One region of the Pseudazoarcus sp. NS34 genome, then DNA from elsewhere that is predicted to be linked to it. Evidence: riboswitches for the same ligand, from Rfam matches in the RefSeq annotation. Region 1 holds a riboswitch; the other holds the start of a gene.
What was found. A riboswitch is a leader RNA that binds a small molecule or an ion and turns the genes downstream of it on or off. The one in region 1 is predicted to bind S-adenosylhomocysteine.
Positions count from the first base shown of each region.

Region 1 (5,129 bases):
ACAGCGCATGGCCTATGCCGCTGCCGCGCAGATCGGTATTGACGAACACTTCGGCGCCATACAGCGTGCGGCCCATCGGGTTGTGGCTATCGAAGCTGCCGCTGGCGGTGATGTCGTCCCAGGTGTGATGCTCGCCCCAGTCGTCCCAGGTGATGACCAGCGAACTGGCACAGCCGGCCAGCTGGCCGTCCACTTCGGCGATCAGTTGGCCGTGCGGGAAGATGTCGAGCTGGTGGCGCATCTGCTCGGCCGACCACGCCGGAATGTCGGGGTAGACGTGGCGCTGCAGCGCGATCAGCGGTTCGATGTCTTCGGGGCGGGTGTTGCGCACCGTGGCCAGGGGCATGGAGTGTCCTCGCGGGCGCCCCGGCGGACCGGGGCGCAATGCATCAGTAGCGGTAGTGGTCGGGTTTGTACGGCCCTTCCTGCGGGACGCCGATGTAGGCCGCCTGCTCGTCGGACAGTTTGCTCAGCTGGGCGTTGAGCGTCTTCAGTTGCAGACGCGCGACCTTCTCGTCCAGATGCTTGGGCAGCGTATGCACGCCGGCCGGGTAGCGCTCCGGATGGTTGAACAGCTCGATCTGCGCGATGGTCTGGTTGGCGAACGACGAGCTCATCACGTAGCTCGGGTGACCGGTGCCGCAGCCGAGGTTCACCAGGCGGCCCTTGGCCAGCAGGATGATGCGTTTGCCATCGGGGAAGATCACATGATCGACCTGCGGCTTGATCTCGTCCCACTCGTAGGCGTCCAGCGCCGCGACGTCGATCTCGTTGTCGAAGTGACCGATGTTGCACACGATGGCCTGGTCCTTCATGCGCGCCATGTGGTCATGCGTGATGACGTGATAGTTGCCGGTGGCGGTGACGAAGATGTCGGCGTGTTCGCAGGCGTAATCCATCGTGACCACGCGATAGCCTTCCATCGCTGCCTGCAGCGCGCAGATCGGGTCGATCTCGGTGACCCACACCTGGGCCGACAGCGCGCGCAGCGCCTGCGCCGAGCCCTTGCCGACGTCGCCGTAACCGGCGACCACGGCGATCTTGCCGGCGATCATCACGTCGGTGGCGCGCTTGATGCCGTCGACCAGCGATTCGCGGCAGCCGTAGAGGTTGTCGAACTTGCTCTTGGTGACCGAATCATTGACGTTGATGGCCGGGAAGCGCAGCTCGCCGCGCTGGTGCATCTGGTACAGGCGATGCACGCCGGTGGTGGTTTCTTCGGTAACGCCGCGGATCTTCTCCAGGCGCGTCGAATACCACTTCGAGTCGGCGCCAAGCCGGGCCTTGATCGCGGCGAACAGCTCGCGCTCTTCCTCGGAAGTCGGCTTGCCCAGCACCGAGGCATCGGTCTCGGCCCGTGCGCCCAGGTGCAGCAGCAGCGTGGCGTCGCCGCCATCGTCGAGGATCATGTTCGAGTAGCCGCCGTCCGACCATTCGAAGATGCGGTGGGTGTAGTCCCAGTAGTCGGCCAGCGTCTCGCCCTTGACGGCGAACACCGGCACGCCGGTGGCGGCGATGGCGGCCGCGGCGTGATCCTGCGTCGAGAAGATGTTGCACGAGGCCCAGCGCACTTCGGCGCCGAGCGCGGTCAGCGTCTCGATCAGCACCGCAGTCTGGATGGTCATGTGCAGGGAACCCGTAATGCGCGCGCCCTTGAGCGGCTGCGAGGCGGAAAACTCCTCGCGGATGGCCATCAGGCCCGGCATTTCGGTTTCGGCGATGCGGATTTCCTTGCGTCCCCAGTCGGCCAGCGACAGGTCGGCAACGACGCAATCCTTGATGTCAGCCACAGCGTTCATGCTTTGCTCCTGCATGGGCCGGGCGGAAGGCGAGTCTGTGTGCTCGCCCTGTTCCAACCCGGCAAGGTTGGAAAGGCGAGCGCAGTTGTGGCGATGCCGCCGTGTGGCGGCTTCCGAGCCTGGGGCCGGGTGGGAACCCGACGCCTTGCAGCGCTCCTCGGAAACGGGACGGAGTATACCTGACCGCGGGGCTGCGGTCAGCCGGCGTTGCGGTTCTGGTGGCGCATCAGGCTGATGATCAACGCGATCACAGTCAGCGGCATGACGTAGCCCAGCATGGCCGTTGAAAAGGCTGGCACGATGGGGTGACTCTGCGCCGAGAGCACCAGCCAGGCCGTGTAGGCGGCGTAATAGCCCAGGAACACGCCACCCTCCCAGCGCGAGATCTCGCTGCCGGTAAGCATGATCGGCACGCAGGCCAGCGCGACGGCCAGCATCACCCACAGGTCGAAGGCGCGTGCCGCTTCCGGCACCGGAATGCCGCCAGCGTTGATCAGGCCGGTGGCGCCGATGACCGCGAAGATGTTGAACACGTTGGAGCCCACCACGTTGCCGACGGCGATGTCGCGCTCGCCGCGCAGTGCCGCGACGATGGAGGTGGCCACTTCCGGCATTGAGGTGCCGATGGCGACCACCGTCAGGCCGATCACCAGGTCACTCACGCCAAAGGCCTGGGCGACCGCCACGGCAGCGCCGACCAGCCATTCCGAGCCGAGCACCAATCCACCCAGGCCAACCACGATCAGGCCGAGCTGTGCGCTCCAGTGGCGGTCCCATTTCGAGTCCCCCGGCATTTCTGACGCGTACTCATCGGAAAACCCGCGAGAGGCGCTGCGCGATTGGCGGATCAGGAACACCGAGTAGCCCACGACCAGCGCGAACAGCGCGCCGGCTTCCAGTCGCGACACGCTGCCATCGAGCGCCATCACCACGAACAGCACGGAGGCGCCGATCATGATCGGGATCTCCTGGCGGATGATCTGCTCATTGACCAGCAAGGGAGTGATCAGCGCCGAGATGCCGAGAATCAGCAAGATGTTGGCAATGTTGCTGCCCACCACGTTGCCAATGGCCAGATCCGGGTTGCCGCCGAGCGAGGCGCCCACCGATACGGCGAGTTCCGGCGTGCTGGTGCCGAAGGCCACTACGGTGAGGCCGACCACCAGCGGCGAGACGCCAAAGGACAGCGCGAACTTCGAGGCGCCGCGGACGAGCAGTTCTGCTCCGACCACCAGCGTGACGAGACCGAGAACGAAGAACAGGGCGTGGGTGAGCATGATGGAGCCAGTGTCTGAAACGTTGGCGGGCCGCGCGAGGAGTCGCCTCGACGCGGCCCGGCTTGGTGCTGCGGATTATAGCTGGGCGGCGGTTTGCTGCCCTTGTCTTACAGCCCCGCGTCGGCGCGCAGTGCCGCTGCCTTGGTCGTGGCTTCCCACGTAAATTCCGGCTCGTCGCGGCCGAAGTGGCCGTAGGCGGCGGTCTTGGAGTAGATCGGACGCAGCAGGTCGAGTTCCTGGATGATGGCCTTGGGACGCAGGTCGAAATGCTCGCGGATCAGCGCCTCGATACGCTGTTCGTCGATGCGCGCGGTGCCGAAGGTGTTGACCATCAGGCTCACCGGCTGCGCGACGCCGATGGCGTAGGCCACCTGTACCTCGCAGCGCGAAGCCAGCCCGGCAGCGACCACGTTCTTGGCAACCCAGCGCGCGGCGTAGGCGGCCGAGCGGTCGACCTTGGACGGATCCTTGCCGGAAAACGCGCCACCGCCGTGGTGGGCCGAGCCGCCGTAAGTGTCGACGATGATCTTGCGGCCGGTCAGGCCGGCATCACCGTGCGGGCCGCCGATGACGAAGCGCCCGGTCGGGTTGATCAGGTAGCGCACGTTCTCGCCGAGCAGCTCCTTGGGTAGCACCGGCTTGATGATCTGCTCGATCACGGCCTCTGAAATTTCGGCGTGCGAGATGTCCGGGTGGTGCTGCGTGGACAGCACGACGGTGTCGATGGCGACCGGCTTGCCGTCAACGTACTTCACCGTCAGCTGGCTCTTGGCGTCGGGGCGCAGCCACCGCAGGCGGCCGTCCTTGCGCAGCTCGGCCTGGCGCTGGACGATGCGGTGAGCGTAGTAGATCGGCAGCGGCATCAGCGACGGCGTCTCGTCGCAGGCGTAACCGAACATCAACCCCTGGTCGCCGGCGCCCTGATCGAGATCGATGCCTTCGCCTTCATTCACGCCTTGGGCAATGTCGGCCGACTGGCGGTTGATGGCGGTGAGGATGGCGCAGGACTTGTAGTCGAAGCCGACGCTCGAATCGTCGTAGCCGATGCGACGGATCACGTCCTGCACGACTTCGCGGTAGTTGACGTTGGCGCTGGTCGTGATTTCGCCCGAGACCACCGCCAAGCCGGTCGAAACGAGCGTTTCGCAGGCCACGCGGGCGCGCGGGTCTTCGGCAAGAATGGCGTCGAGGATGCCGTCGGAAACCTGGTCAGCGACCTTGTCCGGATGACCTTCCGAAACCGATTCGGAGGTGAAGAGGAATTCTCTGCTCATCGAGCGACTCCCAAAAACAAAAATCCCCGGTTGTTCCGGCGTGGCCGGCTCCGGGGATGTCGAGCGGCGACGCTTTAGCAGTATTTCGTAGGTCGCGGGTGTTCGCGCTGACCGGGCCGCCCTGCAAGTTGTCGTGTTAACTCGGCGGCTGCGCAATAATAGCGCGCTTTGAACTGCGGTCAAACCGGCCGCCTCTTGCGGTGCGCACGCTCGGGCCCTTACCGTGTCCGCACGTTCCGGACCGATCACCTTGTGACCATTCTCTTTCGCCTGCTCTCCCGTCTCCCACTGTCCTGGCTACATGTACTCGGTGCATGGCTGGGCTGGCTCGTATGGTGGTCGTCACCGACGCATCGCCAGCACGTGCGTGAGAACTTGCGTCAGGCTTTCGGCGAAGTGTCGCCGCAGATGCTGCGCGAGGCTATCGCCCACGCCGGTCGGCAGATGCTGGAAGCACCGTTCGTGTGGTGTCGTCCGCTTGACGAGGTGCACGCTCACGTCCTGCGCTTTGAAGGCCGCGAACTGTTCGAAGCGGCGCGTGAACGAGGTCAGAGCGTGCTGATGCTGACCGCGCACCTGGGGTGTTTTGAGGCTTGCCTGCAAGCCGCCGGCGCGCTTACGCCATTGACGGTGTTGTACCGCCCGCCGCGCAAGGCGTCGATGACCGAGGTCGTGGGCTGGCGCGCACGCGGCCCGGTAAGCGTGGCGCCGACTGACGTGGCGGGCGTGCGCAAGTTGGCCAAGGCACTGCGTGCCGGCGAGGTCGCGGCCATCCTGCC
Region 1 covers NZ_BAAKIZ010000001.1:485,450-490,578, reverse strand. The annotation lists gene AC6H0N_RS02415 (GNAT family N-acetyltransferase) at 1-346, opposite strand, end outside; gene ahcY (adenosylhomocysteinase) at 390-1,799, opposite strand; S-adenosyl-L-homocysteine riboswitch at 1,870-1,964, opposite strand; gene AC6H0N_RS02405 (calcium/sodium antiporter) at 1,997-3,076, opposite strand; gene metK (methionine adenosyltransferase) at 3,184-4,350, opposite strand; gene AC6H0N_RS02395 (lysophospholipid acyltransferase family protein) at 4,603-5,129, shown strand, end outside.

Region 2 (5,129 bases), 290 kb from region 1:
GTCCTGGATCAGCCGGCACAGCGAGCACAGCAGGGCGACCGGTGAGCGCAGCGGAAAGTGGCGCATGAAGCGGCCGTGGGCGCGCTCTTCACCCACGCATACGGCGCGGCTCGCCCCCATGGCCAGCGGCCAGGCCAGCACCACTGCCAGCGCGGTGCCGAGAATGGCAGCCGACAAGGTCTGCAGCGTCAGCTCCCAACTGTGGGCGAGAAACTCCGCCGACAGATCGGGCGACAGAAAGGCCGCCAGCCAGGCGCCCATGCGCCCGGCGGCAGCGGCACGACGCTCGGCATCGGTCAGCGCGGCCAAGTCCCAGTCGGCAGCCGCGAAGGCGGCCACCACGGCAAGCAGCAACGCGACGATGGCGACAAAGTGGCCCCACGGCCGCTTGCCGTGCTGCACAGGAAGGGCGGCAGCGTTCATGCCGGCAGCGCGATCTCGTCCAGATGCAGCGCGCGATACTCGGCGCCATACAGCTCGCGCAGCAACTGCTGGGTCAGTTCATCCGGCCGGCCCTGCCAGAAAAGCTTGCCCTCGCGCAACGCGATGACGCGGTCGAAGTTGCCCTGCAGCAGGTCCAGCGTGTGCAGGTTCACCAGCAGTGTCACGCCGTCGCGCGTGGCCAGCTCCGTGAGCAGGCCGATGATCTCGCGGCCCAGGCGCAGGTCGAGCGCGCTGACCGGCTCGTCGGCCAGCACCAGCTTGGGCCGCTGCACGATCAGGCGCGCCACGGCGACGCGCTGCTGCTGCCCGCCGGAGAGTTCGTCCGGCAGTGACCACAGACGGTCAGCCAGTTCCACGCGCTGCAATGCGGCCACGGCGCGGTCGATCTGCTGAGGCCACAGCAGCGACAGCAAAGCGCGTGGCAGCCACCAATGGCCAAGCCGGCCCATCAGCACGTTGTGCACCACGCGCAGTTGCGGGATCAGGTTGTCCTGTTGCTGCAGAAAGCCCAGCTCGCGGCGCAGCGCATCCAGGCTGCGGCCGGTGAGTACGCGCGTGTCGCGCCCGAGCGTGAGCGCCTCGCCTTGCACCGGCTTCACCAGCCCGGCGACAAGTCGAAACAGCGTGGTCTTGCCCGCCCCCGACGGCCCGATGACGGCCACGCGCTCACCCGCCGAGATATCCAGCGTGACGCCGTCGAGCACGGTTTTGCCAGCGTAGGCGACGGAAGCGTCCGTGAGGCGGACGGGAAAATCGGAGGTCATGACGACGTATCCCGAAGGGTTGTGTCGCGCAGGTCTCGTAGGGCGCAATAAGCGCAGCGCATTGCGCCGCATTGGCTATTCATCCGGCGGATTACGCTTCGCTAATCCGCCCTACGGGAGACCCTGCAGCTGCTCTCAGCCGCCGATGTCGATGCCCGACTGCAGCAGATCAACGTAGCCCTGCCACTCGGAGATGTCGGCTTCGATGAACTTGCCGGCCTTCAGGTACTTCAGCACTTTGGCGCCATTCGGGTCCTTGGCGTCGAGCTCGAGCAGCGCGCTGCGCAGTTTGCCGAGCAGTTCCGGGCCGAGATCGGCGCGGGCGGTCAGTGCGTAGTTGGTGTAGGGCGGCGTCTTGTAGACGATCGGGGCCTTGGCCTTCAGCGCATCGCTGGCCTTGTCCCACGAGGCGTAGTTGAGCGCGCCAACCTGATGCGTGTCGTCGGCCACCATCTGCATCACCACGTCGTGGCTGCCCGAATAGGCCACCGTGCGGAACACCTTCTCGGGCGCCACTTCGGCCTGATCGAGGAAGTACTTGCGCGGCATCATGTGGCCCGAGGTGCTGCTCTTGCTGCCGAAGGTGAAGCTCCAGCTCTTGCCCTCGGCCGCTGCGGCAAGCTCGCCGAGATCCTTCACCGGCGCGAGACCGATCGACGGGTTGGCGATAAAGTAGCTGACAAAGCCCTTGTCGATGTCACGGCAACCCAGAATGGTGATGCCGTCGCCCATCTGCATGCGCGCCTGGGCGGTGGTGACCGCACCCAGCCAGGCGACGTGCGCGCGGCCGGTGGCCAGCGCCGTGACGCTGGCGGCGTAGTTCTCGACGTGCATGTATTCGACTTCGATGCCGGCCTTCTCGCCCAGGTACTTCGCGAGCGCGCCGAAGTTCTCGCGCATGCGGTCGGCGTCGCCGTCGTCCGGAATGGCGGTGATGATGAGCTTCTTGGGAGCGGCCGCCGTAGCCGAGGCGGAGCCAAAGGTGGCGAACGCGGCAAGCGCGATGGCGGACAGCATGAAGCCTCTGCGCGAGGCAGATTTTTGGTACATGGAATTCTCCCGTTGTTGGATCGGACAGGGTCCGTTCCAGCCACTCCGGTGCGGGATGCGCCGGGGTTTAATTCCCGCCGAAGCGGGCCGTATGCGGGCGGATTTCTCCGCCGCCGGGCGGGCCGATACGCAGATCGACCGGAATTGCCCGGGACGAGTCGGTAAAGACTCCAAGGGCGCGATTCTTCCTGTTCGCGGCCCCCGGAGCAAGCTGCGATTGATGCGCTGCCGTATCATTCGGTGTGCTGAAACGCTGTAAGCGATGCCTGGTCGAAGGGTCATCGCATCTGGAGCCCACCATGAGTACCCCACCGCTTTCCGACCTGCGCAAGAGCTACGAGCAGGGCAGCCTCGAAGACCATGAAGCGCTGGCAGATCCGTTCGTGCAGTTCGAGGACTGGTTTGCCGAAGCCATGAAACGCAACGTGCCCGAGCCCAACGCCATGACGGTGGCCACCGTTGGCGAGAACGGCCGGCCGTCTACGCGCATTGTGCTGATCAAGGGTTTCGATCATCGCGGCATCGTCTGGTACACCAACTACAACAGCCGCAAGGGCCGCGAACTGACAGCCAACCCGATTGCCGCGCTGCAGTTCCACTGGGTTGAACTCGAACGCGTCGTGCGCATCGAAGGCAAGGTAGAGAAAGTGTCGGCAGAAGAATCCGACGCCTATTTCGAGAGCCGCCCGCTGACTCACCGTATCGGCGCCTGGGCGTCACACCAGAGCGAGGCGATTACCGATCGCGGCGTGATCGTCGCGCGGGCCGCCGAATATGGGCTGAAGTTCGGCCTCAAGCCGCCGCGCCCGCCGCACTGGGGCGGCTACCGGCTGGTGCCGGACTACTGGGAGTTCTGGCAGGGGCGCTCGTCGCGGCTGCACGACCGTTTTGCGTGGACGCTGGACGAAAAGGGCGAATGGTCGCGCGCGCGACTGTCGCCTTGAGCAGCGCGACGCCATATCAATTCAAGGCCCTGCGGGCCAAATGAGGCACACCATGAAATCAAGACTATCGCTTTGGCTGCTGGTGCTGGTGGCTCTGGTCGGACTGGGCGGCTGCGCAAGCTTCCAGACCCGTTTCGACACCGAAGCCGCTTTGATCTCCACGCGCGGCGAACCCAAGCAGGTATGGAACAACCCCGACGGCACCCGCACGCTGGAGTATTCGACCCAGCCCATGGGCGAAACCAGCTGGATGTACACGGTGGATGCCAGCGGCCGCATCGTCGAACAGTACGACGCGCTTGAGCAGCGTAACCACGGCCGCGTGAAGCCCGGCATGACCGTGGACGAAGTGCGCCGCACGCTGGGCGCGCATCGCAGCATCGAGCGCTTTCCGCGCCTGAACGAAGAGGTGTGGGACTGGAATGTGCCCAACCATTGGGCCGGCGTGCTGGCGACCTACTTCAACGTGCATTTCATCGACGGCAAGGTCGACCGCACCAGCTACAGCTACGTCTATCCAAGCTACGACGGTGATCACAGCTGGTTCGGACCGCGCTTCGGTTACGGCATCGGCATGGGTTTCGGGTCGGGCGGGCGCGTATCGCCCTACGGCAGCATTGGTGTCGGCTCGGGCCGCTTCGGCTGGTTCAGCCACTACGGCTGGTAAATCAGCGTTTTGCATGCCTGCCCGCGTCCCGGTAAAATCCCCGGCTTGCTGAGGAGCGCTGCGACCCGACGCTGACGATCACGTCGCCGGGCCAGGCTCAGCAACCGAACAACGGCGCTCGCAAATCCCTGCCGGATTTGTGGCGCCGTTTTCATTTGCAGCGCGCCATCCGGCCGACGCAACGCCCGAGGTAACGCATGCAAGCCGATCGCACCGAAGAACTCCTGTCCCTGCTCGCCGAGCGCATTCTCGTGCTCGACGGTGGCACGGGCACGATGATCCAGCAGTACAAGCTGTCCGAGCGCGAGTACCGGGGCGAAGGCGTGACCGAGCGCTTCATGGCGCATCCGCGCGACCTCAAGGGCAACAACGACCTGCTCGTGATCACACGGCCCGAGGTCATCGCCGAGATCCATCGCGGCTACCTCGATGCCGGCGCTGACATCATCGAGACCAACACCTTCAACGCCACGCGCGTGTCGCAGGCCGAGTACGGGCTGGAAGACCTCGCCTGGGAAATCAACGTCGAGGGCACCCGCATCGCCCGCGAGATCGCCGATGAGTACACGGCGAAGAACCCGGCCAAGCCGCGCTTTGTCGCCGGCGTGATCGGGCCGACCTCGCGCACGCTGTCGATCTCGCCCGACGTCAATGACCCCGGTTTCCGCAACGTCAGCTTCGACGCCCTGCTCGACGATTACTACGACTCGGCCAAGGCGCTGATGGAAGGCGGCGCCGACCTGATCCTGATCGAGACGGTGTTCGACACGCTCAACGCCAAGGTTGCGGTGTTCGCCGTCGAGAAGCTGTTCGGCGACCTGGGCCAGCGCCTGCCGGTGATGATCTCCGGCACCATCACCGACGCCTCCGGCCGCACGCTGTCGGGCCAGACCGCCGAGGCGTTCTGGAATTCGCTGTCACACGCGCGTCCGATCTCGTTCGGCCTGAACTGTGCGCTGGGCGCCAAGGAACTGCGCCAGTACGTCGATGAGCTGTCGCGCATCTGCGATACCCATGTTTCGGCCCACCCCAACGCCGGCCTGCCCAATCCGCTGTCGCCCACCGGCTACGACGAAACGCCCGAAGAGCTCTCGACCGCGATCCGCGAATGGGCCGAATCCGGCCTGCTCAACATCGTCGGCGGCTGCTGTGGCACCACACCGGAGCACATCGCGGCGATTGCCGAGGCGGTCGCCGGGCTCGCGCCGCGCCGCATTCCGCAGATCGAGAAGAAGCTGCGCCTGTCGGGCCTGGAGCCGT
Region 2 covers NZ_BAAKIZ010000001.1:773,863-778,991, forward strand. The annotation lists gene AC6H0N_RS03690 (PhnE/PtxC family ABC transporter permease) at 1-423, opposite strand, end outside; gene AC6H0N_RS03695 (phosphonate ABC transporter ATP-binding protein) at 420-1,208, opposite strand; gene phnD (phosphate/phosphite/phosphonate ABC transporter substrate-binding protein) at 1,344-2,258, opposite strand; gene pdxH (pyridoxamine 5'-phosphate oxidase) at 2,558-3,202, shown strand; gene AC6H0N_RS03710 (hypothetical protein) at 3,255-3,869, shown strand; S-adenosyl-L-homocysteine riboswitch at 3,914-3,996, shown strand; gene metH (methionine synthase) at 4,067-5,129, shown strand, end outside.
Region 2: linked by a shared signal. The riboswitch ahead of metH (methionine synthase) and the one ahead of ahcY (adenosylhomocysteinase) in region 1 are both predicted to bind S-adenosylhomocysteine.